3 regions of the Bacillus jepli genome follow, and region 3 is predicted to be linked to each of the others. Evidence: riboswitches for the same ligand, from Rfam matches in the RefSeq annotation. Region 3 holds a riboswitch; each other region holds the start of a gene.
The links. A riboswitch is a leader RNA that binds a small molecule or an ion and turns the genes downstream of it on or off. The one in region 3 is predicted to bind thiamine pyrophosphate.
Positions count from the first base shown of each region.

Region 1: it holds a riboswitch for thiamine pyrophosphate, as region 3 does, so the genes downstream of both, thiT (energy-coupled thiamine transporter ThiT) here and thiM (hydroxyethylthiazole kinase) in region 3, are expected to answer to the same signal.
Region 2: it holds a riboswitch for thiamine pyrophosphate, as region 3 does, so the genes downstream of both, ABC371_RS17540 (3-oxoacyl-ACP reductase) here and thiM (hydroxyethylthiazole kinase) in region 3, are expected to answer to the same signal.

Region 1 is NZ_JBDFMO010000001.1:1,081,983-1,092,557, reverse strand. Features, by position in the region: gene dnaB (replicative DNA helicase) at 1-1,263, opposite strand, end outside; gene rplI (50S ribosomal protein L9) at 1,559-2,005, opposite strand; gene ABC371_RS05630 (DHH family phosphoesterase) at 2,002-3,975, opposite strand; gene ABC371_RS05625 (YybS family protein) at 4,004-4,933, opposite strand; TPP riboswitch at 5,163-5,264, shown strand; gene thiT (energy-coupled thiamine transporter ThiT) at 5,339-5,908, shown strand; gene rpsR (30S ribosomal protein S18) at 5,995-6,234, opposite strand; gene ssb (single-stranded DNA-binding protein) at 6,281-6,847, opposite strand; gene rpsF (30S ribosomal protein S6) at 6,908-7,195, opposite strand; gene ychF (redox-regulated ATPase YchF) at 7,395-8,495, opposite strand; gene ABC371_RS05595 (molybdopterin-dependent oxidoreductase) at 8,615-10,575, opposite strand, start outside.
Region 2 is NZ_JBDFMO010000001.1:3,414,380-3,424,954, reverse strand. Features, by position in the region: gene ABC371_RS17550 (Na+/H+ antiporter NhaC family protein) at 1-369, shown strand, start outside; gene thiW (energy coupling factor transporter S component ThiW) at 408-911, opposite strand; gene ABC371_RS17540 (3-oxoacyl-ACP reductase) at 933-1,694, opposite strand; TPP riboswitch at 1,785-1,891, opposite strand; gene ABC371_RS17535 (DNA alkylation repair protein) at 1,956-2,618, opposite strand; gene ABC371_RS17530 (hypothetical protein) at 2,734-2,865, opposite strand; gene ABC371_RS17525 (alpha/beta fold hydrolase) at 3,052-4,104, shown strand; gene ABC371_RS17520 (hypothetical protein) at 4,227-4,370, shown strand; gene ABC371_RS17515 (RlpA-like double-psi beta-barrel domain-containing protein) at 4,415-4,861, opposite strand; gene ABC371_RS17510 (RrF2 family transcriptional regulator) at 4,985-5,431, opposite strand; gene hmpA (NO-inducible flavohemoprotein) at 5,605-6,825, shown strand; gene ABC371_RS17500 (uracil-xanthine permease family protein) at 6,924-8,261, opposite strand; gene ABC371_RS17495 (Rieske 2Fe-2S domain-containing protein) at 8,536-9,513, shown strand; gene ABC371_RS17490 (phospholipase A2 family protein) at 9,566-9,832, opposite strand; partial or broken gene ABC371_RS17485 (MFS transporter) at 10,042-10,575, shown strand, end outside.
Region 3 is NZ_JBDFMO010000001.1:4,000,262-4,010,836, forward strand. Features, by position in the region: gene thiD (bifunctional hydroxymethylpyrimidine kinase/phosphomethylpyrimidine kinase) at 1-587, opposite strand, end outside; gene thiE (thiamine phosphate synthase) at 589-1,233, opposite strand; gene thiM (hydroxyethylthiazole kinase) at 1,220-2,044, opposite strand; TPP riboswitch at 2,108-2,218, opposite strand; gene ABC371_RS20450 (PadR family transcriptional regulator) at 2,359-2,706, shown strand; gene ABC371_RS20455 (HAAS signaling domain-containing protein) at 2,693-3,691, shown strand; gene ABC371_RS20460 (hypothetical protein) at 3,845-4,168, shown strand; gene ABC371_RS20465 (gamma-glutamyl-gamma-aminobutyrate hydrolase family protein) at 4,182-4,898, opposite strand; gene ABC371_RS20470 (DmpA family aminopeptidase) at 4,959-6,005, opposite strand; gene ABC371_RS20475 (zinc-binding dehydrogenase) at 6,250-7,245, shown strand; gene ABC371_RS20480 (hypothetical protein) at 7,283-8,026, opposite strand; gene kynU (kynureninase) at 8,076-9,341, opposite strand; gene ABC371_RS20490 (GNAT family N-acetyltransferase) at 9,353-10,498, opposite strand; gene ABC371_RS20495 (hypothetical protein) at 10,546-10,575, opposite strand, start outside.

The sequences.
Region 1 (10,575 bases), 2.9 Mb from region 3:
GTTACGTTGCTTTGCAATAATAATTTCAATGATATTCTTATTCTCTGACTCTTTGTCATAATAATCATCACGGTATAAGAAAGCTACAATATCTGCATCCTGCTCAATACTTCCTGATTCACGAATATCTGACATCATTGGACGCTTGTCCTGTCTTTGTTCAACTCCACGGGAAAGCTGGGATAAGGCAATAACCGGAACCTTCAATTCACGAGCTAATGCTTTTAAGGAACGAGAGATTTCAGAAACCTCTTGTTGACGGTTTTCGCCGCTTCTGCCGTTTCCTTGGATCAATTGAAGGTAATCAATCAGAATCATCCCTAATCCACTTTCTTGCTTTAGTCTACGGCATTTTGAGCGAATCTCATTAACACGAATGCCTGGGGTATCATCAATATAAATTCCTGAATTTGATAAGCTTCCCATTGCCATCGTTAGCTTACTCCAATCCTCGGGTGTTAAGGAGCCGGTACGTAGGTTTTGGGCGTTGATGTTTCCTTCTGCGCAAAGCATCCTCATCACTAGCTGCTCAGCCCCCATCTCTAGACTAAAGATGGCGACATTCTCATCAGTCTTTGTTGCTACGTTTTGCGCAATATTAAGAGCGAAGGCTGTCTTACCAACAGATGGACGGGCTGCCACGATAATTAAATCATTTCGTTGGAATCCAGCTGTCATTTTGTCAAGCTCTGTAAATCCTGTTGGAATTCCCGTAATATCGCCTACACGATTATGAAGGGTTTCAATATTGTCATAGGTTTGGACGAGAACATCCTTAATATTTTGGAAAGCACCCGCATTTTTACGGTTTGCCACTTCCATAATATTTTTTTCGGCCTCACTTAATAGAGAATCAACCTCGTCTTCACGTGAATAACCATCCGTTGCAATCGTCGTTGCCGTGCGGATCAATCGGCGCAAAATCGATTTCTCTTCAATGATCTTCGCATAATATTCAATATTGGCTGCGGTTGGAACAGAGCCTGCCAATTCACTTAAATAAGAAACTCCACCAATTTCATCTAAAATCTTGACATCCGCTAACTCAGAAGTAACCGTGACAAGGTCGACCGGTTCACCTTTATCTGAGAGATTTAGCATTGCGTCAAAAATCTTTTGGTGAGATGTCCGATAAAAGTCTTCTGGAATCAATACTTCTGAAGCAAGAGTAAGTGAACTCGGTTCTAGAAAAATGGCGCCTAAAACAGCTTGCTCTGCTTCTATATTTTGCGGAGGAATACGATCAGCAAAAATGTCACTCAACTATTCTCCACTCCCTTTATTTGTATAAATTTTTGTGATTGTTGTCTAGCTCCAGGCACCATCGACTCGAGGTCATAAGCCAATCGCTTCTGAAGGTAAAAGGCACCTTCTGTCAGCGCTCGTCTTATGCTTGTCGTCGATAAATGGGCGCCTTGCGCTTTTCTTATCTATCTATCTATCTATTATACTAATTTCGAAATGAAAAAGCTTGTTATACGAAAAAAATGTGATCCTGTATGTAAACAAAACCACATTTTTCATTCTATCTGTTTTCTATGTTCTTTTTCAATGGAAATTACTGTTCTTTGACATGTACTTTTACAGTTGCTGATACTTCTGGGTGTAATTTTACAGGGACATTAGTATAACCTAATGCTCTAATTCCATCCGGAAGATCAAATTTACGCTTATCAATTTTAATTCCATGTTTTTTCGCAAGCTCATCGGCAATTTGCTTACTAGTTACAGAGCCGAATAGTCTGCCGCCCTCACCCGCTTTTGCTTGTAACTCAACCGTTAAAGCCTCAAGCTTTTCTTTTAGTTGCTTTGATTGTGCTAATTCTTCTGCAGCTTCTTTTGATTCTTTATTTTTCTTTGCCTCTAATGTTTTCATGTTTGCTGGTGTCGCTTCAATCGCAAGGTTTTGCTTAATTAGGAAATTGTGGGCATATCCATCAGATACGTTTTTCACTTCTCCTTTTTTTCCTTTACCTTTTACATCTTTTAAGAAAATGACTTTCATTCCTTTGTACCTCCCTCTAAATACTCATCTATAACTAAAAGTAGCTGTTCTTCTGCTTCTTCGATCGTTGTGTCCGTAAGCTGAGTAGCTGCATTTGTCAAATGGCCACCGCCACCTAAACCTTCCATAATTAACTGGACATTGACCTCTCCTAATGACCGAGCACTGATTCCAACTCTTAAATCATGGCGGATGGAAATCACAAATGAGGCAACTACGTCATTCATCGTTAGCAATGTATCTGCTGCCTGAGCAATCATCACTTGATCGTACGTCTCATTTTCTTTTCCTTTTGCAATCGCAATTCCATTTTTATAAATAAACGCTGATTCAATCAGTTTTGAACGTTTTTTAAACTGATCCATGTTTTCCTTAAGGAATTTCTGAACGAGGACCGTATCCGCACCTTGAGCACGTAAATAGGATGCCGCATCGAATGTTCTTGAGCCTGTTCGAAGCGTAAAGCTCTTTGTATCAACAATAATTCCCGCAAGTAGAGCAGTCGCCTCAAGCATATCGATTTTCTTACGCTTTGGCTGATATTCAAGAAGCTCTGTGACCAATTCTGCTGTAGATGAGGCATATGGTTCCATATATACGAGTAATGGTGATTGTATAAATTCTTCACCGCGACGGTGATGGTCAATGACCACTACTTTATCAATTTTTGATACGAGTTTTTCCTCAATAACAAGCGACGGCTTATGGGTGTCTACAACAACAAGCAGCGTTTCGTTTGTAGCGATTTCAAGAGCTTGTTCTGGTGTAATAAAATAGGACCAGAGTTCTGTATTTTCTTTCACTTCCTCAAGTAGACGTCCTACACCTGAATCAATTTCATTTGGATTTAAAACAATGTACCCTTCTTTATGGTTCATTTGTGCCACTTTTAAAATTCCAATGGAAGCCCCTACTGCATCCATATCAGGGTATTTATGGCCCATTATGATGACTTTATCACTTTCAGAGACAATTTCCTTTAATGCATGTGAAATCACTCGTGCGCGGACCCTGGTCCGTTTTTCCATGGGATTCGTTTTGCCGCCATAAAACTTAACCTTCCCATTCGGAAGTTTAATCGCAACTTGGTCTCCACCACGTCCCAATGCTAGGTCTAAACTTGATTGCGCCGCCGCACCAAGCTCTGGAAGTGTTGGAACGCCTATTCCAATCCCAATACTTAGGGTTAATGCTACGCTATCTTTTGCGGTGTTTTCCCTCACATCATCCAAAATCGTGAATTTTGTTTTTTCAAGATTCGATAGGATCTCTTCATTCAACACGGCGATGAATCGCTCAGATGAAGTCCGCTTTAAAAAGACGCCATGCTCATTCGCCCATTCATTCAATATGGATGTAACTTGGCTATTAAGCGAGCTTTTTCGTTGATCATCCATTCCCTGGGTTACTTCATCATAGTTATCTAAAAAGATAATCCCCAAAACAGTTCGCTCTGCTTCATACAATTGCACAATTTCCATTTGTTCAGTTACATCAAAGAAATAAAGTAAACGTTCTTCTCTCTTTATGATGACCTTGAATTTCTGCTCATTTAATGTAATTGTCTCACTTTCGATCTCTTGTTGAATTAAGGGTACAATCAGTTCCTCAACCTCATAAAGCGATCTTCCTACCAGCGTATCTGCGTCAAGAAAGTTCGATAAATAGGCATTTGCCCACTCAACCTGAAATTCCTCATTATAAAGCAGGATCCCAATCGGCATTTCCATTAACGCTTCTTCGCCAACCTTTTTTAAGCGATACGAAAGGGTTGAGATATAATGCTCCATTTCCTTTTTTAGAATTGAGTTTGCTTTTAATAAAAAATACACAATAAATCCAAGGAGCAGAAAACATGCTAACCCGATCATCCATTTAAAATAAACAAGAATTGCACTAAAAATACTTGTTATCACAAGCAATGCATAAATAGGATAGCGAAATAACTTCCTTTTGTAAAAATCTGGCATGTAATTTTCAGCTCCCTAAAGCTTTGTTTTACTTCTTTCCGCTAATTCGATTTCTCAGTTGAAACCCTATGTCAATTATACCTAAGATTCGAATAATATAAAGGAGAAATGGTGTGAAGATTGTCAGTATAATTGGCACAGCCTTTGTAATTCCTTTTTGATGGCAAAAATAATAAATGAAGGACAGACCTTGAATTATCATAAATAACTGCAGAACAAAAAAGAGATTTAAAAAGGCGGTATACCCAAACGTACCCTTTTCCAATTCAACAAAGCTTAAAAGTAAAATTAGTAAGTAATACCATAAAATACTCTTAGGAAAAGTAATCTCCCGGAAAGGTGGAAATGGATTCATTTTCACTTGAAGTCGGGTAAGCACTGGTTTCATTGCTATTACCGTAACAAAGGCTAGAAGCATCGCAAACAAAACGAACATACTTGGGACGATGTATTGCATCATGTTAATTGACTCTTCAAGTTTTGCAATAGCCTCTTTATTCACTTCGCCCCCTGTTGCCCTCATTATACTCTCAGCCATGGCAAAAGATTCCCGTGAGCTCTCTCGAATCATGTCAAATACATCAATTTGCAGAACTGCTATAGCTGTTACATACAGTAGCACGATTGAGAACAAATACGATAAACAGGAGCCTAGAAAAAGCTCGATACCACTTCTTCCTCGGTTGATCAACTCACCTAGTAAGATTCCTGTTATTCCAAACACAATCGTATGTATAATCCCCAAAACCGAACCTAATAGCCCAGATAATAAAAAGGCAATTAGTAGAAATAGGAATGACTGCTTTACCCGATATTTCACCGTAAACAGAATAAATGGTACTGGCAAAAGGAATAAAAATAAAGCTCCTAATAGTGGGATATATAAAGTAAGAAGTAATAGCACACTATAAAAAGCTAGTAGCATGGCGCCTTCTGTTAAATTTTTTGCGTTTTTCACCTTTTCACCTCAACTTATATGACCCTTTAAAACATGAGCCTATTTTAACAATCACTTTCTATTTTAAAGATTTACTAGAAAGTCTTCAACTTTTGGACCTCCACTGAACATGATGTCTTCAAAGTTTGACATAGAAACCTGTCATTCTTTAGTCGAATATCTCCTGTTATAAAAACTTTTTGTTTTACTTTTCCCTATTTTCTATTATGATAGTAATTAAATGAATAAACGTAACCACAAGGGGAGCAATTTTGCTGAGAGTGAACATTAGAGTTCAGACCCTTCGAACCTGTTAGTTAATGCTAGCGTAGGGATGTGAGAGTTACCTGAGAACTTATACTTTTATTAAAGTTGTTCTCCTTTGGGGTGCGTTTTTTTACAACATACTTCAAGGGGGATTTTTTTATGAGAAACACAAGATTACAGGCAATGATTGAAGCTGCAATTTTTGCAGTATTGGCGTTGGCACTGGACATATTTGTACCATCTATTAAAATCGCAACAATATCCATTTCTTTTGCAATGGTTCCTGTATTTATTATTTCTTTAAGATGGGGATTCAAAACAGGGTTTCTTTCAGGATTAATATGGGGATTATTACAACTTGTATTCGACCCTCAAATTATTCATCCATTACAAGGTTTTATTGAATTTGTAATTGCTTTTCCTTTTATCGGTTTTGCTGGTTTATTTAAAAGTCCGGTTCAAAACATGTTAAATAAAAATAAAAAAGGATTAGCTTTAGTTATGATTGTATTCGCAATATTTGTAGGAAGTGTAGCACGTTACTTCTGGCATTTTCTTGCTGGATTTATATACTGGGGCATGTATGCACCAAAAGGAATGGACCCTGTGTTTTACTCCTTTACATTTAACAGCATTGCAATGCTAGGATCCTTTATTGCATGTTCAATCGTTTTAGTATTACTTATAGTAGCTTCACCTCGTTTTTTCATACAAAAGCAAACAATGTAAGAACCACAGGGACGGTTCTCTTGGTCCCGTCAAAAAATAACCATAAAAAAAGCGATGACCGCATTGACAGTCATCGCTTTTGTTTACTATTCACCAGATACATATGGTAATAATGCCATTTGACGAGCACGTTTAATAGCAACTGTTAATTTACGTTGGTATTTTGCGCTTGTACCAGTTACTCGACGAGGTAAGATTTTACCACGCTCAGAAACGAATTTTTTAAGTAAATCTACTTCTTTGTAATCGATGTGTGTAATTCCATTAGCTGTGAAGTAACACACTTTACGACGCTTTGCACGTCCACCTTTACGTCCGCCTGCCATCTCTTTTTCCTCCTTCCGAATTTCATTTTATAGATTAACTTACAAGTTAGAATGGAAGATCATCGTCTGAAATATCGATGGGTTGTCCATCATTCGCAAATGGATCTTGGTCTACTCTTGTAGGTCCTTGGTTTTGATTTGGGTTCTGACTCTGTCCAAATGGAGAGTATCCACCTTGGCCACCGCCTTGGCTTCCACCCTGGTTGCCACCGTAGCCACCTTGATTACCACCATAGCCTCCGCCATTATTGCCACCAAAGTTACCTCCACCGCTGCGCTGTTGGTCATTTGCATTTCGAGGTTCAAGGAATTGAACACTTTCTGCTACAACCTCAGTAACATATACGCGTTTGCCATCTTGACCTTCATAATTTCTCGTTTGAAGACGACCATCAACGCCTGCTAAACTTCCCTTTTTCAGAAAGTTCGCCACGTTTTCAGCGGGTCGGCGCCATACAACGCAATTAATGAAGTCAGCTTCACGTTCGCCTGACTGATTCGTAAATGTTCGATTTACTGCGAGTGTGAAGGTTGCAACTGCAACTCCACTTGGGGTATACCGTAATTCCGGATCCTTTGTAAGTCTCCCAACGAGAACTACGCGATTCATCATCAGAACCATCTCCTTAACAGGATATTGAAACAGAGTCTATACTCTAAAATATTCTTATTCTTATTCTTCTTCTTTAACAACGATATGACGGATAATGTCTTCACTGATCTTCGCTAAACGATCGAATTCGCTAACAGCTTCAGCGTTAGACACTACGTTAAGAATCATGTAATAACCATCGCGGAAATCATTGATTTCATAAGCTAAACGGCGCTTACCCCATTCTTTTACGTTTGTAATCTCCGCACCATTGTCAGTTAAAACGCCATTAAAACGCTCAACTAAAGCCTTTTTCGCTTCATCATCAATGTTTGGACGGATGATATACATAACTTCGTATTTTCTCATCACGTTACACCTCCTTTTGGACTAACGGCTCTTTATCTAAAAAGAGCAAGGAGCAATTTTTTCAATTACTCACAGAAAAATATTATATCACATGAATAAATTGTAGGCAAGAAATGTTTAACTTTATTCAGCTGCGTCCAACTTTTTTAAAAGAAAACCACAAAACGAGAACTCGTCCTGTGGCTACTTTACACATACCTTATACATTAAATCGGAAATGAATGACATCTCCATCTTGAACAACATATTCTTTCCCTTCAAGACGTACCTTACCTGCCTCACGAGCAGCAGTCATCGAACCACCTGCAAGCAAATCTTCATACGATACTGTCTCTGCACGGATAAACCCTCTCTCAAAATCAGAGTGAATGATCCCTGCACACTGTGGAGCTTTCATTCCTTTTCTAAACGTCCATGCTCTTACCTCTTGTACACCAGCTGTAAAATACGTAGCAAGACCTAATAAATGATACGCAGTACGAATTAATTGATCAAGTCCAGATTCCTCAATTCCCAACTCTTCAAGGAACATTTCCTTTTCTTCTCCGTCAAGCTCAACGATCTCTGACTCGATTTTCGCACAAATTACAATAACTTCAGCATTGTCTTTTTCTGCAAACTCACGAACCGATTGAACATACTCGTTTGAAGAAGGTTCAGCTACATCATCTTCACCAACATTGGCAACGTATAAAACTGGTTTACTTGTTAATAAATGCATGCCTTTTACATACTTCATTTGTTCGTCTGTAAATTCAATTGCACGAGCTGGTTGTTCATTTTCAAATGCTTCTTTTAACATAACAAGTACTTCGTGTTCTGCAACAGCATCCTTATCCTTTTGCTTTGCAAGCTTCGCAACACGATCAATACGCTTATCTACTGACTCCAAATCCGCTAAAATAAGTTCTAAATTGATTGTCTCAATATCAGCAATTGGATCTACCTTGCCCGCTACGTGTGTAATATTATCATCTGCAAAACAACGTACAACATGACAAATTGCATCCACTTGACGGATATGTGATAAAAACTTATTTCCAAGACCTTCCCCTTTGCTGGCACCTTTAACAATTCCTGCAATATCCGTAAATTCAAAAGTTGTTGGAACAGTCTTTTTGGGTTGTACTAATTCTGTTAATTTATTTAAACGCTCATCTGGAACCTCAACAATCCCCACATTTGGGTCGATTGTACAGAACGGATAGTTCGCTGATTCTGCGCCTGCTTGAGTAATTGCATTAAAAAGAGTTGATTTTCCGACATTTGGAAGACCAACGATACCTGCTGTTAACGCCATTGATTATTCCACTCCTCTTATCCGTAACATACTAACTAGCCTTCAACAATTATAGATATTCCTCATCAAAAACACAAGCCGTTTCGGCTAGAAACGGCTTTCGTAAGTATACCAAATATCTATTCGATAATCTTTTCAATTCCAACAAGGCAATCATATAACGTACTCCCAAGCCCATTATCGGAAACCTCATGTGAAGTCAGTTGATTTACACTACCACCAAAAAGATGCCATTGTCCTTCATCAATGCAAACGATATTTCGAGCTGAGTCCTTTAAAATCTGAACCTTTCCTGTAATTTCTCCACGATCATTAAACACTCTCACTCTATCATTTGGCTCTAGACCCTTTTGCTCTGCAATATCCTTTGAGATTTCAACCTTTACTGATTGCAATCCTTCAATCAAGTGATAATTTTGTGAATGATTTGAGCGTAAAGGATGAATCGTTAAAAGTGAATATGGGTATTTTTGGGCTAGATTTTGGTTTGAATGAATGGATTCTCTTGGATATGAGATTTTCAAACGTCCATCATACCCTTTTGTCTCCCCTAGCGATGAAGTAAATTCAAATTTTTTCGATCGAGTTTTAAATTGATAATCGTGCCAAGGTACAAGCTGTACTGGAAGTGGAACATGGTTTTTCTCTTTAATTACGTCAAAAGTAATTCCTTCATCCTGTAATGAACCCATTCCCATTTTGATAAACTCTTCTCTTGTATAGTCAAAATCTTCTCCAAAGCCTAGCTTTTTTGCTAGTTCTGTCCAAATCCATACATCTGATTTTGCTTCACCACGGGCTTCGACTAGCTTTGGTCCATAATTAACAAAATGATGATACATGGAGGAATAGTAAATATCTTCTTCCTCAAAAACGGTCGCTGATGGTAGCAGATAATCAGCCAATCTTGCTGTGTCGGTCATAAACTGTTCTAGTACAACAACCGTGTCTACTGACTGAAAAGCTTCCTCCACAAGTGCTGTGTTTGGCACCTGTGTCAACGGATTCCCACATGATACCATAATCATTTTGATTGGCGGATCTGAAGCCGTTAAGATTTTTTTCGCTTGTTCAGCCATTACAAATGCTCTTGTTTCCTTTTTTCTCTCAGGGAGAGTCAATGCATCACTATTAAAGCTTTGGCCAACCTGTGTATTACCAAAATTTGCACCACCACCAGGAATTCCAACATTCCCACTAATTGCAACAAGGGCATCAATTAAACGGATTGTATTTCCCCCATTAGCGTAACGCTGCATTCCTAATCCCATATAGGTCGTTGTTGGACCATCACTATAAACATGTGCTAAATGTGTAATTGTTTCACGTGGAACATTTGTTATTTTCTCGATTTGTTCCATTGATACTGAATCTATTACATCGACTAAATCTTCAAAACCAATTGTATAGTTTTCAATAAAATCTTGATTTTGTAGCCCTAGGCGAAGCATTTCCTTCATAATTCCAATCGCCAAGAACCCATCCATTCCTGGAGTAATGGAGATGTATGAATGTGCAATTTTAGCCGTACCATTATAGATAGGATCAATGACAATTAAGTTGGCACCCTTCTTTTTCACTTCCTGTAAATTAGCGAAAAGATGCATGTTTGTTCGGGTTACATTTCTTCCCCAAATAACTACATTTTTACTATTGTATATATCATCTGGAGCATGACTTGCCGCATTTCCAAAATCCCAATTTTGAGCTTCAATTCCGGAACCCCAGCAGATGCTTCCAATTAGTTCAGTAGCACCACCAAAACAATTAAAAAAGCGATCCGGGATTTTTGTTAATAGTCCTCCATTTGCATAGTCATGGCTATGTAATACAGCAGTAGAACCATATTTCTGTCTCACATCTGCAAGTTTCGCTGAAATTTCAGTTAAAGCCTGCTCCCACGTAATTCTCTGAAACTCTCCATCTATTTTTTTCAAAGGATAAAGAATCCGTTCATCAGAGTTTGTTCTTGCTTCCAACATACGGCCTCGGCCACAAATCTTCCCCTTTGTAATTGGATGTTCTTTATCGCCATCTATTTTAATAATTTTTCCATCTTCTACTTCAACAACAAAACCAC
Region 2 (10,575 bases), 590 kb from region 3:
TTTTCAACATTTATTAGTTCAACTTTAGGTTCATTTCTACCTGGATTTTTAACTCCTGCAACGATTTTTATAATAGGCTCTGTTGTCGGCTATTTTATTGGATCCTCATGGGGAACATGGGGGTTATTTATGCCGCTTGGGATTGCGCTAGCTTTATCAACAGGCGCCTCAATCCCATTAACCGTGGGAGCTGTATTTGCGAGTGGAGCATTTGGAGCATTGACATCCCCACTTGGTGATACAACTATTACAACAGCATCGATTTTAGATCTAGACCTAGTTGATTATGCTCAATACAAATTAAAAGTTTCAGCGATTGGTGGGATACTTGCAACAGTTCTATATATCATAGGTGGTTTAATGATTTAAAAAAGACTAAACGCTAACTGTTTAGTCTTTTTCCGATGTTAAAGATTTCGTTCTTGATATGTTTTAAAGGCAGGGCTTTTTAATACGATGCCAACGATAATAAACCCAAAGATAGATCCTGCAATTGAGCTAAAAATGAACGCGGGCACGAACCCAAAAAGCGCTGCATCCTGACCAAGTATGAGTGTGGCGATTGGATAACAAGCCATCGCTCCTAATAATCCGGTTCCGATAATTTCACCGGTCATTGCCATAGAAGCTTTCTTTGTTTTTGAATATAAAAAGGCTGCTAAAAACGCACCAATCATACTTCCTGGAAAGGCAAATAATGAACCTGTCCCTAGCATGTTTCGAAGTAATGATACTGAAAAAGCTTGAAGTACTGCGTATGCTGGACCCAAAATGACTGCCGACAGTACATTAATAAAATGTTGCATTGGAAACACTTTTGTAAATCCGATTGGTATTGCAAACAAATGGCTTGTAACTGTTCCTATTGCGACAAACATCGCTGTAATTGTCATTTTTAATGTTTTATTCACTGTTAATCCTCCTTTTGAAATTTAGTCCATTACTAATCCGCCATCAACGACTAGGTTCTGTCCAGTTACACCTTTACTCCAAGGTGATGCAAAGAAAAGAACCGCATTCGCAACATCCTCTGGTGTCGTGACTTTTTGAAGAGGTGTTGAATTCTTAATTATTTGGAAAACCTCTTCAGAAGTTGCCGAACTTGCATCTGTTGTTTGAAGTAGACCTCCTGATATCATGTTAACGTTAATGCCATAAGCCCCAAGGTCTTTTGCCATGTTTCGAGTAAATCCTAAAAGTGCTGCCTTACTAGTGTTGTAATCATGATAGGCAACGACAGGGTTTTGAAAGAGATTTGTACCAATAGTCACGATTCGACCAAAACCTAATTCCTTCATGTCAGTAATTGCAGCTTGAGTTGTATGTAAAGCCCCTCGGATTGCTCCTTCGAGCTGTGCGTGATAATCTGCCCATGATATCTCTTCAGCGTTTTTTCTTGCAATGGGATCAAAACGGAAATTTATTAAAGCGTTATTAACAACTGTTGTTATAGGTTGATCAAAATGCTTTTTCGATTCAATAAATAAGTTCTTTACCTGCTCACGATTTCTCACATCAGCTTGAATTGCAATTGCGTTTTCACCAATTTCTTCTTTTAGAGAATGAGCTTTTGCTTCACTTTTGAAGTAATTGATAACCACTTTCGCTCCTTCATTTGCAAATGCTTTTACAATTTCCTTTCCTAGTCCACGTGCACCACCGGTAACAAGAACAACCTGATTTTGTAATTTCATTCTAGTAGCCTCCTAATAAAGTATGATAAGAAATACGCAAAAAGCCAGATCCACATATATGGACCTGGCTTAGGTAGCAAGAAAAGATGGAAGTTTTCCACTCTACTTTCCTCCGCCGGTATTACCCGGATCAGGTCCAAAGGGTTAAAAAACGTCCGTTTTTCTCTCAGCCCAGTCGGGCACCCCTAGTAGTTTGCGAATATTCTTTCTATAAGCATAGTATGTTCAGACAAAAATGTAAAGGTAATTGATCGCTAGCCTTTAAATATATTTACTCCCCTCTCTAATGCTTAATTTCGCCAGTGTGGTTTCATTAATAAATTCACGAACTGAATCTGGGTTAGTTTTTGAGTATTCCCTTAATGCCCAACCGATTGCCTTTTGGATGAAAAATTCCTTACTATCTGCATTAGCTCTTATGTATTTGTATAGGTATGTTTCATTTGTTTCTAGTTTGTATTTTAATTGAAATAATATCGATGAACGTTTTAGCCATATGTTGTCACTGAATGTCCATTTTTCGATTTTATCCTCAATTATGCTGGGTGTTTCTTTTGCGATTTTTCCAATAAGATGTGGGGCAAGAATATCTACCGTGTCCCACCAAGATTTGGTGATAATGAGATTCTCTATAAATAGTAAATGGCTGCTATTTATTTTCTTTAGAGACTTAACTAAATAGTCTAATGCTGCATATTGATATTCGCGTTCTTCTTTCATCCACAATTGTTTGACAAGCTTAAGATTAATTTCTTGTTGTAAAATACCTGTTTCTTTATAAAAATCACGCATTAATTGTCTTCTTAACGGTGCTTTTATTCCAAGGAATGGGAACAGGTTTTTCATATATTTCTTCATTGGTTCTGCATTTTCTTCATTTCGATTCGTTTCAAATAATTCAACAAGATCATTTAATTCGTTCATAACATGCTCCTTTATTACGTTTCCTTTATTGTACGTTATTGCCTTTTATAAGCAAAATAAAAATACCATCTTTTCTATGTAAGAATACGCACGAAAAGATAGTATTTAGAGGAAACTACTGCATCTTTATAGGTGTAACAACAGCAAATAAGTTTTCTGTTGGAGTGTTAAGGTTTACTTCGATTACCTTGTAGCCTTCTTTGTCCTTGTAATCATTTGAAACTGGTGTTTTAATCTCGTTGCTCATCTTCGTACTTCCCTTCTAACAGTTTTCTCACACAATAAGTAGTATATGAAGGGGAAATGAAAACGTGCTTATTTTCAAAAAAAATTCAAGTTTATTAATAAGTTTGTCCATCTAGCCGTTCTCAAAAGTAGATTTCTTCTATATATATTGTATAAGTAGAATAAAAAATGAAAGGTGGTTCCCACTTTGATTGAGAATTCATTTTATAGCCAAGAGTTCCACGGTCCTTTTGAACTTCATAATTTAGGAGATTTCACACTAGAAGAAGGTGGAATGATTCCAAACTGTCAGCTTGCCTATTCGACATTCGGTGAACTAAACGAAGCAAAGGATAATGCGATTGTTCTCCCTACTTGGTTTTCAGGTACAAACAAGGCCTATGAGCCATATATAGGAGAAGGAAGAGCTCTAGATCCTAGTAAATACTTTATTGTTATTATCAACCAAATTGGAAATGGACTATCAAGTTCCCCGCATAACAGTCCCGCTCCTATTAGTTTGGTAAACTTTCCGAAGGTCAGAATTAGCGATGATGTACGTGCTCAACATCAATTCCTTACTGAAAAGTACGGTATTGAAGAAATTGCTTTAGTTGTAGGCGGATCAATGGGAGCCCAACAGACATATGAATGGGCTGTGAGATATCCGGATATGGTCAAGCGTGCTGCACCGATTGCTGGGACTGCCAAAAATACGACACACGATTTCATCTTTACAGAAACTTTAATAGATGCCATAACTTCAGATCCAGGCTGGAAAAACGGAAACTACCAGTCTTGTACAGAAGTAGTCGAAGGATTAAATAGACATGCAAAAATATGGGCCGTTATGGGGCTTAGCACAGAATTTTACAAACAAGAACAATGGCGCCTATTTGGGGTCAATTCTGTCAACGAATTCGTTTACGACTTTTTACAGCCTCTTTTTGCGGCAATGGATCCAAATGCGTTACTAACGATGGCATGGAAATGGCAACGTGGGGATGTAAGTCGAATGACAAACGGAAATCTCGAAGAGGCGCTTGGAAGAATTAAAGCAAAAACCTTTGTTATGCCGATTGATGAGGACATGTTCTTCCCTCCACGAGACTGTGAAGGCGAACAAAAAATGATTCCAAACAGTGAGCTTCGATTAATCAAAAGTATATGCGGTCATTTTGGCTTATTCGGTGTAGAAGGTCCAGCCTACTTTGATCAGATTGACAAACATCTTAAAGAACTATTAGCCACACAGGTATAAAATAACATACTAATAAAATTGAGCCATCGATCGAGATGGCTTTTTTTGTATGGTTAATATGTGTAAAAAGAAGCTCAAAAAGCCATATTAGTAAAATAATACATGAGAAAGGAAGGGAATCTATGAAGAAAGAAGAACATGTAAAGAACCAGGTTCTTTATATCACAAACCCTGCTTATGATGCTTTGCATTCAGAAAATCTTCTTGAGGAAAATGATGAGGAAAATCATCGCGAACATACCGTTCAAAGTGATTTAGAGGAATAAATTGAAAAAGGAGGACAATGGTCATTGTTCTCCTTTAGTCAATATTAGTCGAGTGGTGTAATTTCTACATTTAAGACTCCAACACTTGGTGATGCACCCAAAGCTTCAAATGCTTTACGATGAAGGTTAATTCGATTTGCTGGGTATTTCTTCACCTGATCAACTACTGTTACAATTACATCTTGATTTGGAACAAAGGATACATTTCGGATCCGTAAACGTTGACCACATTTAAAAGGGCTATTTTCTCCTACCGCTACAGTCATGTTGTGGTCATAGGACCATCCCATTTCACATTTTGTTGGTGTACCGCCCCAAGTCCAAGTTGCTTTTCCTAAAATCGTATCGGGATTTCGATTCCAATCCCACCCATAGTAAGGTGCCGAGTACTGCGGCACATACTGGTGATAATAATTATTATCATACATGTTCCGCGGTTCTAAGTATCCGTGACAATAAGGGCAGTAATAACCAGACGTAGGTCTTATCATCTCTCTCCTTCTCCTTTAAAAACCAATTTTCTAATTACTTCGTCTACTTAAATGTATGTAATACGACTAGTATTGGTTCCTATTGGAGAGTTCTACTTAGGTCTTTGCGGACATGGAAATTCTTTATTTATGATCCTGAATGTGAAATAAATTGAGCAAGTCTGATTTATTCGTCACTAAATCTTCTAACGTATACCCATTCAATACATTTATGAAAGCCTGTAATGCTTCATTTAATGCATGTTTTAGTTTACAAGATGGTGAAATGGAGCAATAGCCTCCTCCCTCTTTAAAGCAATCCACAATATTGAAGTCGTCCTCGGTATTCGACACTACCTCCCCAATATTAATATCTTTTGGATGCTTCGCGAGCCTAAAGCCTCCATTACGTCCACGAATGGTTTTGATGTATTCTAGCTTCCCTAAATGGTGAATGATCTTCATTAAATGGTTTTTTGATATATTATAAGCTTCTGCAATTTCTTGAATTGTACACAATTCTTCTTCATTTTTTATAGCCAAATACATTAATACACGTAAAGAATAATCCGTATAATTTGTTAACCTCATTGGAAAAACTCCTTATATTGATGAGTTCTAACTAAGTATAGCACGAAAGTCCTGCTTTTACTGTAAATGTGACAACTTTTCAAAAGATGTATTCAAAAGGTATCTTTTATTTACACTGTCGTTATATTATAAACATGTATTTTAAATATTTGTTTTAGAAAGGACGTCTTTTAATGCTTAGTCAACAAACAATTGAAATCGTAAAAAGCACAGTTCCAGTACTTGAAAAATACGGTAAAGATATTACATCTCACTTTTACAAACGTATGTTTAAAAATAACCCAGAATTATTAAATATTTTCAACCATGCAAATCAAAGACAAGGTCGCCAGCAAACAGCTTTAGCAAACGCAGTTTATGCTGCAGCTGCTCATATTGATAACTTAGGAGCTATTCTTCCTGTTGTTAAACAAATCGCTCAAAAACACCGCGCATTAGGAATCCAACCTGAACATTATCCAATCGTTGGTGAAAACCTACTTGGTGCAATTAAAGAAGTATTAGGAGATGCTGCAACAGATGAAATCATCAACGCTTGGGCTGAAGCTTACGGAGCAATTGCAGATGCGTTCATCGGCGTGGAAAAAGAAATGTATAAGGAAGCAAAGGAACAGCCTGGAGGTTGGGAAGGATTCAAAAACTTTGTTGTAGACCGTAAAGTGAAGGAAAGTGAAGTTATTACTTCCTTCTATTTAAAGCCTGAGGATGGAAAAGAAATTGCTTCGTATCAAGCTGGTCAATATTTAACTGTTAAAGTTCAGCCAGAAGGTGATGAATATACACATATCCGCCACTATAGCCTTTCAGATGCACCAGGAAAAGACTATTACAGAATTAGTGTCAAACGCGAAGAACATGGTGTCGTTTCAAATTACTTACATCAAGTAATTAATGAAGGTGATGTAATCACTGTAAGTGCTCCAGCTGGTGATTTCGTTCTTGAAGCAAAAGAAACTCCTGCCATTTTATTAAGTGGTGGTGTTGGATTAACACCAATGGTCAGCATGTTAAATACAATTGTAGAGCAACAGCCAGAACGTGAAGTTATGTTCATCCATGGTGCACTTAATAGTGAGGTTCACGCATTAAAAGATGAGGTTGCAGAACTTGCAGCAAAACATGAGAATGTGAAGAATTTCGTTGCTTATTCTGCCCCTACTGACCAAGATCGTCAAGACATGAATTTTGATAAAGAAGGCTTCATTGACCTTGATTGGTTAAAAGCAACTGTTGGTACAACAGAAGCCGACTTCTATTTCTGTGGCCCAGTACCATTTATGAAAATGATATACCGCTCATTAAAGGATTGGGGAGTTGCATCTGAAAATATTCATTTCGAATTTTTCGGTCCTGCTAGTGAATTAGAGGAATCCGCAGAAGCAGTAACTGCATAAAACTAATATTCTTATATAGACTCTCAGTTTCTATGATGAAATTGAGGGTTTTTTTAATTAGAAAAAGCCACCTAGCTTTTACTAGGTGGCTTTTACGATTATGACAAGGATTCAGTTTTTATCTTTTTCTTCTTTTCCTCAGGAATGAGCAAGTTGAGAATCAATACTGCGATTGCTCCCACAGCTGTACCAGAAGATAGAATATAGTTAGCAAAATCAGGAACACTGTATAGAATCTCTTTTGGTAATACGATTGTTCCAACCGTTAAGAGAATAGGAACGCCGATTACAATCATATTACGGTCGTCAATTGTAACATGTTGAATAACTTTTAAACCGTTCATTACAATTGCAACACAAACAACTCCAAAAATACCCTGGATAACAGGCTGAGGAATACAAGTAATTATTGCAGAGAGTTTTGGAATAAGCCCTAAGAAAATTAAAATAACCCCTGCAGCAATAATCGCCATACGGCTAGCAACACCAGTAATTGCGATTATACCAGCATTTGACGAATAACCTGTCACTGGTGTTCCACCAACTAAAGAACCTACAAAACAACCAATCCCTTCACCTACAGAACCACGATTCAAACGTTTGTCATCTAACTCTTCACCAGTTACTGTTGATACAACAAACCAAGTCCCAGTTGTTTCAATCAAAATAATCATATAGATAAATACCATTGTTAATATGGCTTGAAGATCAAAAATAGGTTGTCCAAATGGGAAGAAGCTTGGTAATGAAATCCACTTTGCTTCCTTAACAACTGAAAAATCTACTGTACCAAAGAACGACGCTGTGATAGTTCCAACTAGAATCGCCAAAATAACGGATACTAAACGGAAAAATGTTCCATACCCCGATTTTTTACGACCAAGTAACATAAAAATCAATAAAACTCCTGCTGAAACAGCAGCGATAATCACATTATGTCCAACATTTCCTGGAGAGGTGTAAATGCTATTAAATGCACTCGGCATTAATGAAATTCCAACTATGACAATTACAGTACCCCCTACTAGTGGAGGAATAATTTTTCTCACTGTTTTTGCAAAAACTTTTAGTGGGTATCCTAGGATTGCAATTAATAAAGCCCCTGGTATTAAACTCCCGAATACAGCTCCTAGTCCTAGCTTTCCACCGATAGCTGCAAGGGCACCGATTGGCACATAGGATGGACCTTGAACAACAGGTAATTTTAAACCACCAATTGTTTGAATAAGTGTGGCGATACCAGCTGCAAGAAAACACATTTGAATAAAGTAAGTTGTATTCATTGTGTTCAACGCTAGAAGCCCCGCAATAATAATTGGAGCAATATATAGATCCATTGCTAGAACGTGTTGAAAACCTAGTAAAAGCGATTTACCAACACTAATTTTGTCATTGACTCCGACGGCTAAGTTCGGACTTTGTGAATTCTGGTCCACTTTTCTTCCCCCATTTTATAAAATTAGTAAACTTAAATAATATTTTTTCAGAGTATAAACTCCTGTAGCCAATGGAATACAGCATGAATGTGTGAAATAACACTATTAACATGTTGTATAGCATATTTGCATTATAAAAAAGGTTTTTAAAAATGTAAATACTAAATACGAATATTTTATTTTATTAATTTATTAATGTTCGGTTTTCGTTGACTTTAATCATTTATCTATATAAAATGGAATGAGGAATTACACAAAACAAGGAGGATTGGTCATGTTAGTTGAAGACCAAGTATTAAGAGATCAATGGGTTGTTGCAGCAAAAGCTAAAGATATTAAAGAAGAACCACAACAAGTGATCGTACTAGGTGAAAGAATTGTTTTATTTAGAACAGAAGAAGGTATTCATGCTTTTAAAGACCTTTGTATACACCGCGGTGCAGCTCTTTCATTAGGATGTGTAAAAGACGGGCAGCTCGTTTGTCCATACCATGGCTGGGAATATAACTCTGAAGGAGATTGTACAAAGATTCCTCAATTGCCTGAAGGAAGAAAGATTCCATTAAAAGCAAAGGCAATTAAGTATTCTTGCCGTGAAGAATATGGCTATGTATGGGTGAATTTAAATAATAATAATCCTAGAATGTTTACTTATCGCCCGTTTGTTGATGAAAGCTACCATAATGTTTTATGGGGACAAACGGAAATTAATGCGAACCCACCAAGAGTTGTCGAGAACTTCCTTGATGTAGGTCATCTTGCTTTTGTTCATGAAGGATTTCTAGGTGTACAAGAGAAACCTGTAATCAGTGATTATAATGTTCACCAAGATAAAGAGCGTATCTATTCTGATGAAATCGCAATCTTCCAACCAGATCCAGATGGTACTGGAGTTGCTAAGGATGTATATTATACGTATGAAATTTTCAATCCTCTCGTTGTTCAATTTACGAAGAGAGACCCTGATAATGATAATAAAATGTCAATTGTGCTAATGATTCAACCTGTAACAGAAGGAAAATCAATTGCACATGGTATTATTTCCTTTAACTATGATACTGGAACAACTGATGAAGAAACGGTTAAGTTCCAAGATATGATTTTTGCACAGGACAAGCCAATTGTTGAAAATCAAAAGCCAGAAGATCTTCCATTAGATCTACAGGTTGAGCTTTCATTAAAATCTGACCGTATGAGTATTGCATATCGTCATTATTTGAAAAAAATTGGAGTCTCTCTAGGGACTGCCTAATACAGAAAAAGTGCCAATCCCCTATTTTGTAGGATTTGATTGGCACCCTTTTTTATTGTCTAAATAAATTTCTAAATCTCATTGCACCATAAAATAATGCTGCATCTCTTCCCTCTTTTGTATATCGGTTTCTCTGTTTTCGCAAACACTCCATAAAAGCAAGGTCACATTCCCGTGACGGGCCATATCGTCGATAGCATAGGTCATGTCTCATACAACATGAATCTACCTGATTTGTCGGCGGACCAGAACCTCCACAGCCTGGACCACACCATCTATAACCAGGCATACAAAAACCGAACCCTCTTCTGTCGCTCATCACTCTGCCCTCCTTTTTATTTCAGACTATATTAATAAAATATGTTTTTGTTTTCGGAAAGGAAGGGCTTTTACAACGCATAGCGTTAAGACTATTAAAAAAGAATTGAAAGGTCTGATAAAAGTTTGATAGTATAACATTAATATTGAGAGCACATCGAATAGTAATCATTGGAAATTCAACTTTTACATTAGGCGAAGGGGATTAAAATGAAGGGTAAATTTCATTATGCGTGGATGATTGTATTTGTGACTTTCCTCGCATTTTTAGCAGTTCAAGGAGGAAGATTAGCATTCGGAGCGTTTGTTGAGCCTTGGGAGCAAGACTTACATATGGACAGGGCGACAACTTCACTCATTTCAACTATAAGTTTGTCATCTATGGTTTATCACAACCTTTTATTGGGAGATTCATAGACAGATATGGTGCGCGTCTTATTTTATCTATTAGTACGTTTATTGTAGGAATTAGTTTCTTTCTTATTACTTTTGTTACGCAGCCTTGGCAATTATTCGTCCTTTACTCACTCGTATCAGTTGGTGTTGGCGGTGCATCGAATGTTGCCGGCACAGTTCTTATTACGAATTGGTTTAATAAAAAGCGTGGTCTTGCGTTAGGGATTATGGAAGCTGGCTTTGGATTTGGACAAATGCTCCTTGTACCTGGCTCTCTTATGTTAATTCACTGGTTTGATTGGAGAACCACGATTTTTATTTTAGGAGCTCTGCTAATCGTCATCGTGT
Region 3 (10,575 bases):
CCTGGGAACCATGTGAACTCCCCATCACTATATAAGAGATCATCTGCTGTATCCTCAAGATGCCCCCCTTTGATCAAAATCGCACCCTTATACATGTCAGATAATTTTTGAGCCGCCACCTGCATGTCTTCCTTCGAGTGAATATCCATACCACAAAGTGCTTCAGCCTCATGTATATTAGGTGTAATGATCGTAGCAAGTGGAATCAATCTCGTAATGAGCGCATCCATCGCTGATTCACTCAATAGTCTACTACCACTTGTAGAAATCATGACTGGGTCCACGACAATATTTGATGGTTGATATTCTTCTAGCTTTTCCACGATTTTATCGATAATTTCAGGTGAGGACACCATCCCTATTTTTACACTATCCGGAAAAATATCAGTCATAATGCAATCTAACTGTTGGCCAACAAATTCCGGAGTCGAATCAAGCACCCCGTATACTCCTGTTGTATTTTGAGCAGTCAGAGCCGTGATCGCACTCATTGCATACATTTTATGAGCGGTGATTGTTTTAATATCGGCTTGAATTCCTGCTCCGCCACTACAGTCAGAGCCTGCAATCGTCAATACCTTTTTCATGTCAATCTCTCCCTACCATCTCAGTTGAAAGTTTTCGTAATTCTTTTGTTGCTGCGGTGATATCAGGCTGTGCAAAAATTGCGGATACAACAGCCACTCCATCTACCCCACTACCACTCAATTCCAAGATATTGGTTTTCGTAATTCCACCGATTGCAACGATCGGAATCGAAACACTTTGGCAAATTTCTTGGACCGTTTCAAAAGTCATCGGTTTTGCATCCAACTTTGTGTTCGTTGGAAATACAGACCCAATACCAAGATAATCCGCCCCCGCTTTTTCTGCTGCAATGGCTTGTTCTACATTTTGAGCAGAAACTCCAAGAATTTTATCTGGTCCAATCATATCCCTAACTTTTTCAACCGGCATATCCTCTTGCCCTACATGCACTCCATCCGCATCACATGCTAGCGCAACCTCCACATTATCGTTAATAACAAATGGAACATGATAAAAAGCCGTTAACTTTTTTAGTTCAACTGCTTCCTGTAAAAATTCATCATACTCGAGATTTTTTTCTCTGAGTTGAAGGAAGGTAATTCCACCCACTAATGCAGCTTCTACCTGCTCGACTAAAGTCCGATTGCCTGTCCAAGCACGATCGGTTACTGCATATAAAAGCATTGCATTTTTATCGATTTTCAATGTTCATCCCACCTTGTAGTAATCTAAAGTCTAGCTTGCTCATCCAATCAATCAAGTACGTTCTAAATGATGAAGTTCCACCATTTAATTCTTCTACCTTTTGGTGTGCAAGTTCTCCGCAATATCCCATCGCACTCACCGCAGCGGCCGTACTTTTTAAAATTTCCTGAGGATTTGCACCACAATAAGCAGCGACAACGGATGTAAGCATACAACCTGTCCCTGTGATTTTTGACATCAATGGATGCCCATTTCTGATTACATAGGCTTTATCCTTATTGGCCACGATATCAATCGCACCCGTAATAGCGATAACAGCATGTGTTTGCTCACTTACCCTTTTTGCAAACTGAACCATTTCATCGAGGTTTCCTTCATTAATCACATCTTCTGCGGCGGCATCCACACCTTTTGTATACCCACTACCAGCATGAACGGTTTTTATTTCAGAAAGATTCCCTCGGATTACGGAAAACTGTACTTCGTTTAATAGGCGATAGACAGTATTAGTCCTCAGGCTAGATGCACCCGCCCCAACTGGGTCCAAAATTACGGGGTTCCCAACTTTATTAGCAGCTTTTCCTGCTAAAATCATGGATTCAATCGTACGCTCGTTTAATGTACCAATATTGATGACAAGAGCGCTACAAATATTTGTAATATCTGCCACTTCCTTAGGATCATCTGCCATAATTGGTGAACCCCCACAAGCAAGGACCATGTTTGCAACGTCATTTACCGTCACATAGTTAGTAATATTATGTACAAGCGGTGTGCTTTCCCTAACATTTGCTAAAATTTTTTCAAACATCCTTCATCCTCCTATACAAAATAAAAAATGCGGTATACCTAAAATAGATATACCGCATGAACGCACATACTTACACAAATTCCCTACGTTGGCATTATCCAAATCAGGTTACAGGGTCTAAGCTACATTTCGCTTACTCTCAGCCCACATGTGTGAGCTCCCCTACTCATATTTACTTGTCTTTATTATACCATACGAAAAAAATCTGTCATTATTTTAAAATGGGTCATTGCTTTCGTAACAACAATAGTGTACGATACATAGTATAAATTAAATACTGTATGACATATAGTAATAAAAAATGAGGTGGGTGAATGAGTAACTTATTAAACTCATTAATGACAGAGCTTAGAAGAGGAACGTTGACACTAGCGGTATTAAGTCAATTACGAACCCCTCAATATGGATATTCACTTGTTCAATTATTAGAGGGATCCGGAATTGCAATCGACCAAAGTACCTTATATCCCTTGCTACGCCGCCTTGAAAAACAAGAATTGGTGACGAGCAGTTGGGATACATCTGAAAGCAGACCCCGTAAGTACTATGTATTAAGTGAATACGGGCTCGAGATCTTTTTACAGCTAAAAAAGGAATGGATTCAAAATTCAAAAGAGCTATACAGCCTTTTAGAGGGAGAGGAAGATTATGAATCTGATTGATATCTACATTCAGGAGGTTACAAGACGGCTTCCTGAAAAAATGCGTGCCGATATCGCACTTGAACTACGGTCGACCATTGAGGATATGTTGCCTGATGATTATATCGAAGAGGATGTCAAAACCGTGCTCGAAAAATTAGGAAGCCCAGCAAAATTGGCTAATAATTATCGCGACCGGCCCATGCACCTTATTGGTCCACGTTATTTCGACGTGTACGTCAACTTACTAAAAATGATTGTACCGATTGCCGCTGTAGTTGCTCTCATCTCGATATTTGCAGAATATCTTATCGGGTATCAAGGTGATGAAGCTATTATTAATTTGGTTTTAGACACAATAGGCTTCGGGATTGCGAGAATCATTGAGGTTTCGATACAAACATTCTTTTGGTTCACACTTGTGTTCGCCATAATTGAAAGAGTGGATAAAAGTAAAGATGATCAGCCACTAACCACAAGCCTACAAAAATGGACTCCAGATGATTTAAAGAAAATCGCATATATTCCTAAGAAAAAAGCGATTTCAAAACTTGAAGTATTCGGCGCTTTTTTATGGATTTCAATTTGGGTAACCACTTATTTTTATGCGAATCGACTACTAGGTGTTTATGAAGGTGGTGATGGTGGTCTCGAATTTGTAATCCCAGCTTTAAACCATGAGGTTTTGCTTTCTTTTTGGCCAATCGTTCTAGTTGTGATTGGTTTGGAAATAGCATTAGCTCTATATAAACTAATCAAAGGGCAATGGACGAATAGAATGGCAATCTACAATACACTCTTGCAAGTATTTTCGAACATTGTATTCATCATAATCTTCTTAAAACCTACTATCTTAAATCAAGATTTTGTCTTGTATATGACAGATTTATTTGGCATCGATGGTTTTGACTTTAAAACATGGTTCATAGCTCTTGTACTTGTTTCAATCATCGTATCTGCAGCGATCAACATCTTTGACGGAATTCGCAAAGCCAACATCCACTAGGAGCCACGGGGGTCGGGGCCGCAGGGACGGTTCTCCTGGCTCCTTGTTTTATTTAACAAACTACCAATAACTCTTGTGGGATTAGTTGTCCTAATCCTTTTTCAGAATGCATATAGATGAGTAGTAGACATGGAAAAAAGGAGTTTGGTAACCTTGAATAAATTTTTGGCTGCAATTGGCATTGTTTTTATCATATTTGTGACAGGTGTAATTGAAGCAGATGATGTCTTCGAATACAAAAATGCCATTTCTGTTTCTGGACTTTCTTCTGATGAAGAAGTAACAGCAAATTCGGACGAGAAAAACGGAATCGAAGGACTAATCCCTGAATTAGAAATGCAGTTCGTTAAAACGGAAATCGTGAATGGGAATAAAGTAGAAATCTACCGGGAGTATGAGGTTTACCGAAATGAAGCAAACGAAGTGATTAAAAAGGTTCCCACAGATAATTACGAGTACTTGGAATACTGGAGATAGGAGTTTAGCCAAGCTAAACTCCTTTTTCTGAACAACTTTCTACAAATCTAGTAAAAATATGCTTTGAAATCTGATCACCTCTCACCGCCAAGCCTTCCGGATGCCACTGAACACCTAACACAAAGGAATGACCGGTGCTTTCAATGGCCTCAATTATTCCATCTGAAGCAACCCCAGAGACATCGAGTGGATGTGGCACATGGCGGACCGATTGATGGTGGTCCGTATTCACCTTAAACTCGGTAGTCCCAGTAATCGACGCTAGTAAACTACCTTCCTTCGCTTTTACAAAATGGGCAAGATGATACCTAGGAGCTTTTTGAGAATGCTGAAGCAATTGGGTCTCGTGCTGCGAATAAATATCCTGATACATATCCCCTCCAAGGGTGATATTTAAAATCTGAATCCCACGACAAATCGCAAGGATTGGCTTATCCGCGTCAAGCATCTCTTTAATAATGGCCGGTTCCAAATCATCCCGTCCAGGCGAAATCGTCCCAAGCTTTGGATGCGGCTCCTCCCCGAAGAGAAACGGATCAATGTCTCCCCCACCTGTTAAAAGTAGTCCATCTAATTTAGTAACAAGCTGTGAAACATCCTCGTCAATTCCGATTGGCAAAATAACTGGAATGCCACCGGCTTGAATGACGGCTTGAATATAATCATTTGACAGAGTATGTTTTGAATCCAACTCAACATGTGAGGTAACACCGATTATTGGTTTATTCATCTGGACTCCTCCTCATTTTCCACAATTTTGTAGTAGCGATTTGCGTTTTGCGTCGTCACTTTAAAGTATCTCATCCATATATTCAGCTAATGAATAAAGTGTGTTTCCATTCCGACCTGTAGTCGTTTTTGCCGTAACTAATGATTGTAAAATAGCTTCCTCTGTCGCATCAGCCGTTGCTAAAAACGCTTGATCCAAGTCATCTTCATGTACTGCTTCAAATTTCTGCAATGAGCCCTTGTTTTCGTGACTGATTTTATTTGCAGTTGAAAAACCAATGAAAACATCTCCACTACCATTTCCAATAAATGAACCAGTTCTGCTTAGTCCCACTGATGCACGCTTGATGATACGCTTTAATTGACGTGATGTGACGGGTAAATCGGTTGCGATTATGATCATGATTGAGCCTTTGTCGCCATCTGGACTTTTTAAGGGAAGCATAGCTTTAAGCAAGGGTCCAACATGGATTCCATTAAATCGAAACTGATCCATTTCCCCAAAATTCGAGAGCACCAATACGCCTAGAGTATACGTCCCGTGCGGGTATGTAAGAACCCGTGATGACGACCCGATTCCTCCTTTTAATCCAAAACATTTCATACCCATCCCTGCGCCAATGCTGCCCTCTTCAAAGTGGGTATCCGCAGTTTCTATAGCTTCTCTAACATGTTCTACAGTGATGGACTGTTTACGAATATTATTTAAAAACATATCATTACATTCACCGATTACAGAATTCACAGTTCCGGTGGTGTCACCAATTTCTTTATTTTGCGCTAAGCTATAGCCGATGAGATGATTTGCAGCCACCCCCACACTCAGTGTATTTGTTAGCAAAATCGGTGTTTCGATCGTCCCAAGCTCATCAATTTGAAGAGTACCCATCGTCTTACCGAACCCATTCATAGCATATGAAGCAGCAACCACTTTATTGTTAAAAATATTTTGTTCATGAGGGATGATGGCCGTAACTCCGGTTTGGATGTCTCCGTTTGAAATCGTTGAGTGACCAACTTTGACACCTTTTACATCTGTGATTTTATTGAATGGTCCCGTTGGTAAGGTACCTATTTGAATCCCATAATCTCGTAATCTCTTTTGCATGTGTGAAAAACCCTTTCCGATTTAGTATTAGTTATAAGTATAGGATAGATAAGTGAGCTTGAGTATAAAGTTGGAGATATTTGTTTTGGGGTATTGCAACATTTTGCTTAAAACTTTTCCTAATCACCAACTCCTAGCCTTATCCAAATAAACACCCCCTTCACAATCCAATAAGTTGAAATCTTCTGTAAAGGTCCATTAAAATAAAACTATCATACTTACAAATGAGGAGGGGTAACAAAATATGAAAGCGTTTGTACATTATAAAGTTCCCGGAATGGATGGAACTTCCTATTCAGATATCGAAGAAGTAGTACCAAAAGCAGGAGAAGTGAAGGTCAAACTAAAAAGCGCAGGCCTCAATCACCGTGATTTATTTGTTTTACATAGACATAAAGAAACAGAGCCACCTCTTGTAATTGGTTCAGATGGGGCTGGGGTTGTTGAAGAAGTTGGCCCTGGTGTAGACGGTATTAAGGTTGGGGATGAAGTAATCATCAACCCTTCATTAGGCTGGAAAGAAAAAAGTGATGCACCTCCTGAAGGTCACGAGATCCTTGGCTTACCTGACCACGGAACATTTGCCGAAAAAATCACACTTTCAGCGGATAATGTCGGTCCAAAGCCAGCACATTTATCATGGGATGAAGCTGGCGTATTGTCGCTTGCAGCCATGACTGCCTATCGTGCATTGTTCACTCGAGCACAATTAAAAGCAACCGATACTGTACTTTTACCAGGAATCGGCAGTGGGGCAGTTACTTTCCTCTTACTTTTTGCAAAGGCAGTTGGGGCTCGCGTCATTGTTACCTCACGCTCAGAAGCAAAGCTTAAGCGTGCACTCGAATTAGGTGCGGACGTTGCGATTGACTCTAGTAGCGACTGGAGTGAAGCACTCAATGGTGAAAAAGTCGATATTGTAGTTGAAACAGTCGGAGCAGCGACCTTCCATAAATCCCTCGGACAACTCCGAAAAGGTGGAAAAATGGTCACATTTGGGGCTTCTGCTGGTGATACGGTTGACTTCAATCTCCGTGAATTTTTCTATGGCCAGTATACGTTACTTGGCTCCACGATGGCGAGTACAGAAGAGTTCCATGAAATGCTTCAATTTGTGAATGAGCACAATATAAAACCAGTCTTGGATAAAGTGTTCCCTCTCGAAAAAACGGCAAACGCACTGAAACGAATTGATGAGGCAGAACAGTTCGGAAAAATTGCGATTAAAATTGAAGAGTAAACGAAAACTGCACCCCATTCAGAGGGTGCAGTTTTACTTATGAAAAATAAGTCGCCAGTTTCTGTTTCATTTGTTCTTTATTCTCAGCAAATTGGCGATGACGGTGCCCGTTCCCGCCTGATGTATGTGGAAAACCATATAGCACGGAATCGGGTGAAACATAGCCACTTTCCACAAGATAATCAAACACGGCGGTCACATTCACCCCCAAAGGAATGATAAGTGGATTTCGAAGACTCTTTATTTCTTCTACAAAACATTCCACCACATACTTCTTTAATAATTCCGTTTTTAACATTTTCGGTGTGGAACCACTGTAGTTTTTCCCTTTATAAAAAACAGGATATGTAATCACAGAACTCGTTTGCACGAGATGACTTGCCGCCCGAAACAGCTCACTTGTAGAGGCAATTTCTAAGTGGGAGTGCAAGCCAAGCTCGTCCAACATTTGAATTAAGTTCTTCCTCATTGGTCCTTCAAAACTCGAGTTTTTCTTGACCTGATGAAGAAGCTGTTCATCGGAAAGACCCTTATTGTTCGGATCGAGAATCGTTGAATAGGAGCGTTTCATCTGATGCATGCCTGGCGTAATTCCGACAATCATAACCTTCGCCGCTTCATTTACGTATTCAAACGGTGCATAATAGATTTCTAGGTTTTTCTTTTCGTCCTTTTCCAATAAAAACCTCTCATTTTTTAAGTCCTCTTCAGTATAGTCCACTGGCAATGACAAGATTTTATTTTTATAGGTGTCAAATTTCGAATAAGGTGCAATTGCCACTTAAATTCCCTCCTTCAAGATGTAAAAGGTATACCGAAATTGGTATACCTTAAGCTACTACGTCCCGCTCATTTTTAAATTTTTCGTATTGCTTTTCTTCCATTATTGTTTTTAACATCTGAACGACATTCCAAACATCCTCAAAGGAATTATAAAGAGGAACCGGTGCAAGTCGAATCATATTTGGAGCACGAAAGTCTGGAATGATCCCATTTTCTTTTAGCGCTTTGCAAATCCGTGCTGCTTCTTTATGCTCTAGCCCAACATGGCCTCCCCTAACGGATTCCTCACGCGGTGAACCGATCGTAAATCCCATGCCAACAAGTTCTGTATCAATTAACTTCACTAAAAAATTCGTCAATAAAAGAGATTTCGTTCGGATATGTTCAATCCCTGCCTCTGCAAACATGTCAAGTGAACCAAGGAGAGGAGCCAAACTGAGCACATGTGGTGTCCCAATTTGAAACGCACCGGCACTGTCCGCAGGGGTAAACGAATGCTCCATATCAAATTGCTTTTCTTTATTTGACCCAAACCAACCCGCAAGGCCCGGTTGTACCCCAAAATGCTTGCGATTTACATACAACCCAGCAACCGCCCCAGGTCCTCCGTTAAGATGCTTGTAATTGCACCAAAACGCAAAGTCCACATCCCATTGGGAAAAAGAATGAGGGATTGCACCGACTGAATGACAGCCATCAAACCCGATTAAAATTCCGCGTTTATGGGCTTCAACTGTTAGGCGCTCCATATCTAAGATTTGGCCACTACGATACAAGATCGATGGTAAAACCACTAAGGCAATCTCGTCCGTCATTGCATTAATGATATCCTCTTCGACCAAATAACGACCATCATGGCTTTTCACTCGAACTAATTGTTCTTCTGGGGTAAACCCGTGAATCCGCAGCTGGCTTTGAAGCGCATATATATCAGAAGGAAAATTCAATTCATCCGCTACAATCTTGGTACGTTTGCCTTTTGGCTGATAAAAAGTCGCAACTAACTGATGGAGATTAACAGTCGTTGAGCCCGTGACAATTACTTCCTCAGGAGAAGCGCCAACAAGCGGAGCGAGTAATTCACTTGCTTTTTCTGACATATAAAACCACGGCTGCCTCCCTTGTGTCCATCCATCGATCCCATTTTGCTTCCAATCTTCCAACGAATCTAGCAATGATTGTTCCGCACGCTTCGATAATAAGCCAAGCGAGTTTCCATCCATATAAATCGTATTTGGTTGAAGGTAAAATTCATCTCGAAACCTAGCGAGCGGATCTTCCCGATCTAATTTCCTAGCTTGCTCTAAAAACATGGATTTCCTCCTTAAAAGAAATCGTACATATAGGCATCGCGGTTCGGAATCATTTTTTCAAAAGCTTTGATATCCTGATCCGCTCCCTCAATCATTCCGGCCGCAAATAATTCAGTTGGACGCTTGTGACCAAAAAGTGCCGTTGATAATGCATTAATAGACAACTTTATTGTGCCTTCTGTTTCATTCACAACACGAACCTCACCCTCTTTTACAAGGAATGTTTTTTCATTCCAAGGTGCAAAAGGGTCTGAAATTCGAAGCCTCAATGTCTCATTTCCAGCAAATTTATATTCTTTTAAAAATGACTCCACATCGGCAATGCGAACCATAAAATAAGGTAAAATCTCTCGTTTCACTGTTTTTTGTTTCTTTAACGCAAAAAACAATGGTTCTTTTTCATACGTGATCATCTCGAGTTCAGATATCATCGAGTCATGTTGACATATAAAATTCCACAAGCCTCGACGTGCTTCAAAATTAATGGCAACAAACTCCTCAACAGTCATCTTGTTGTCCTTGGATTCATAAAGAATATATCCAATTGGTTGAGCAGATGCATCATAATAAATCGCAATATGTAAGTCGTCAACCACACTCTTCCACCATTCATCCTCACGAACAAGCATTCCAGAAAACTGTGAAGCATATTGACCATATATCCTCTTAAGTTCATCTAAATTAACATTTTCAAAAAGATACCGTTTCACCGAGCCCACTACAGGCTCAAGCATGACTAAATCAGAACGCTGAAAAAACGTTTTTAAGCGATTACTAAAAAGCTCCCACCCATATTTTCGATAAAAAGAAACATCAAATGGATGTAGCATCGATACGGTAAACCCTTGTGTCTTCATTGTCTCAAGTGCATATGTTAGCAATTCCTTCACATAGCCTCTTCTACGGTATTCAGGATATGTCGCTACGCCTGCAATTCCGCCCATTTTAAAAGACTGTTCACCTACATTTGTTGCAAGTGGAATGAGATGAAACTTAGCGGCTAACATACTATTTTCATAGATTCCATATATTTGTTGTTTTTTAAGATTCTTGAAGATAGCTTCTTGCTGTTCTTCAGATACTTTATACTGAAAGGCATACTCTGATAAACGAACGGAATCCATAAATTGATTTTCTGTAATTCTCTCGATTGCCATAACCTAACAACTCCAATATATGTAATTATTCAAAAGGATACTTATATTTACTCACAACTAACATCTGTTAGACTAAA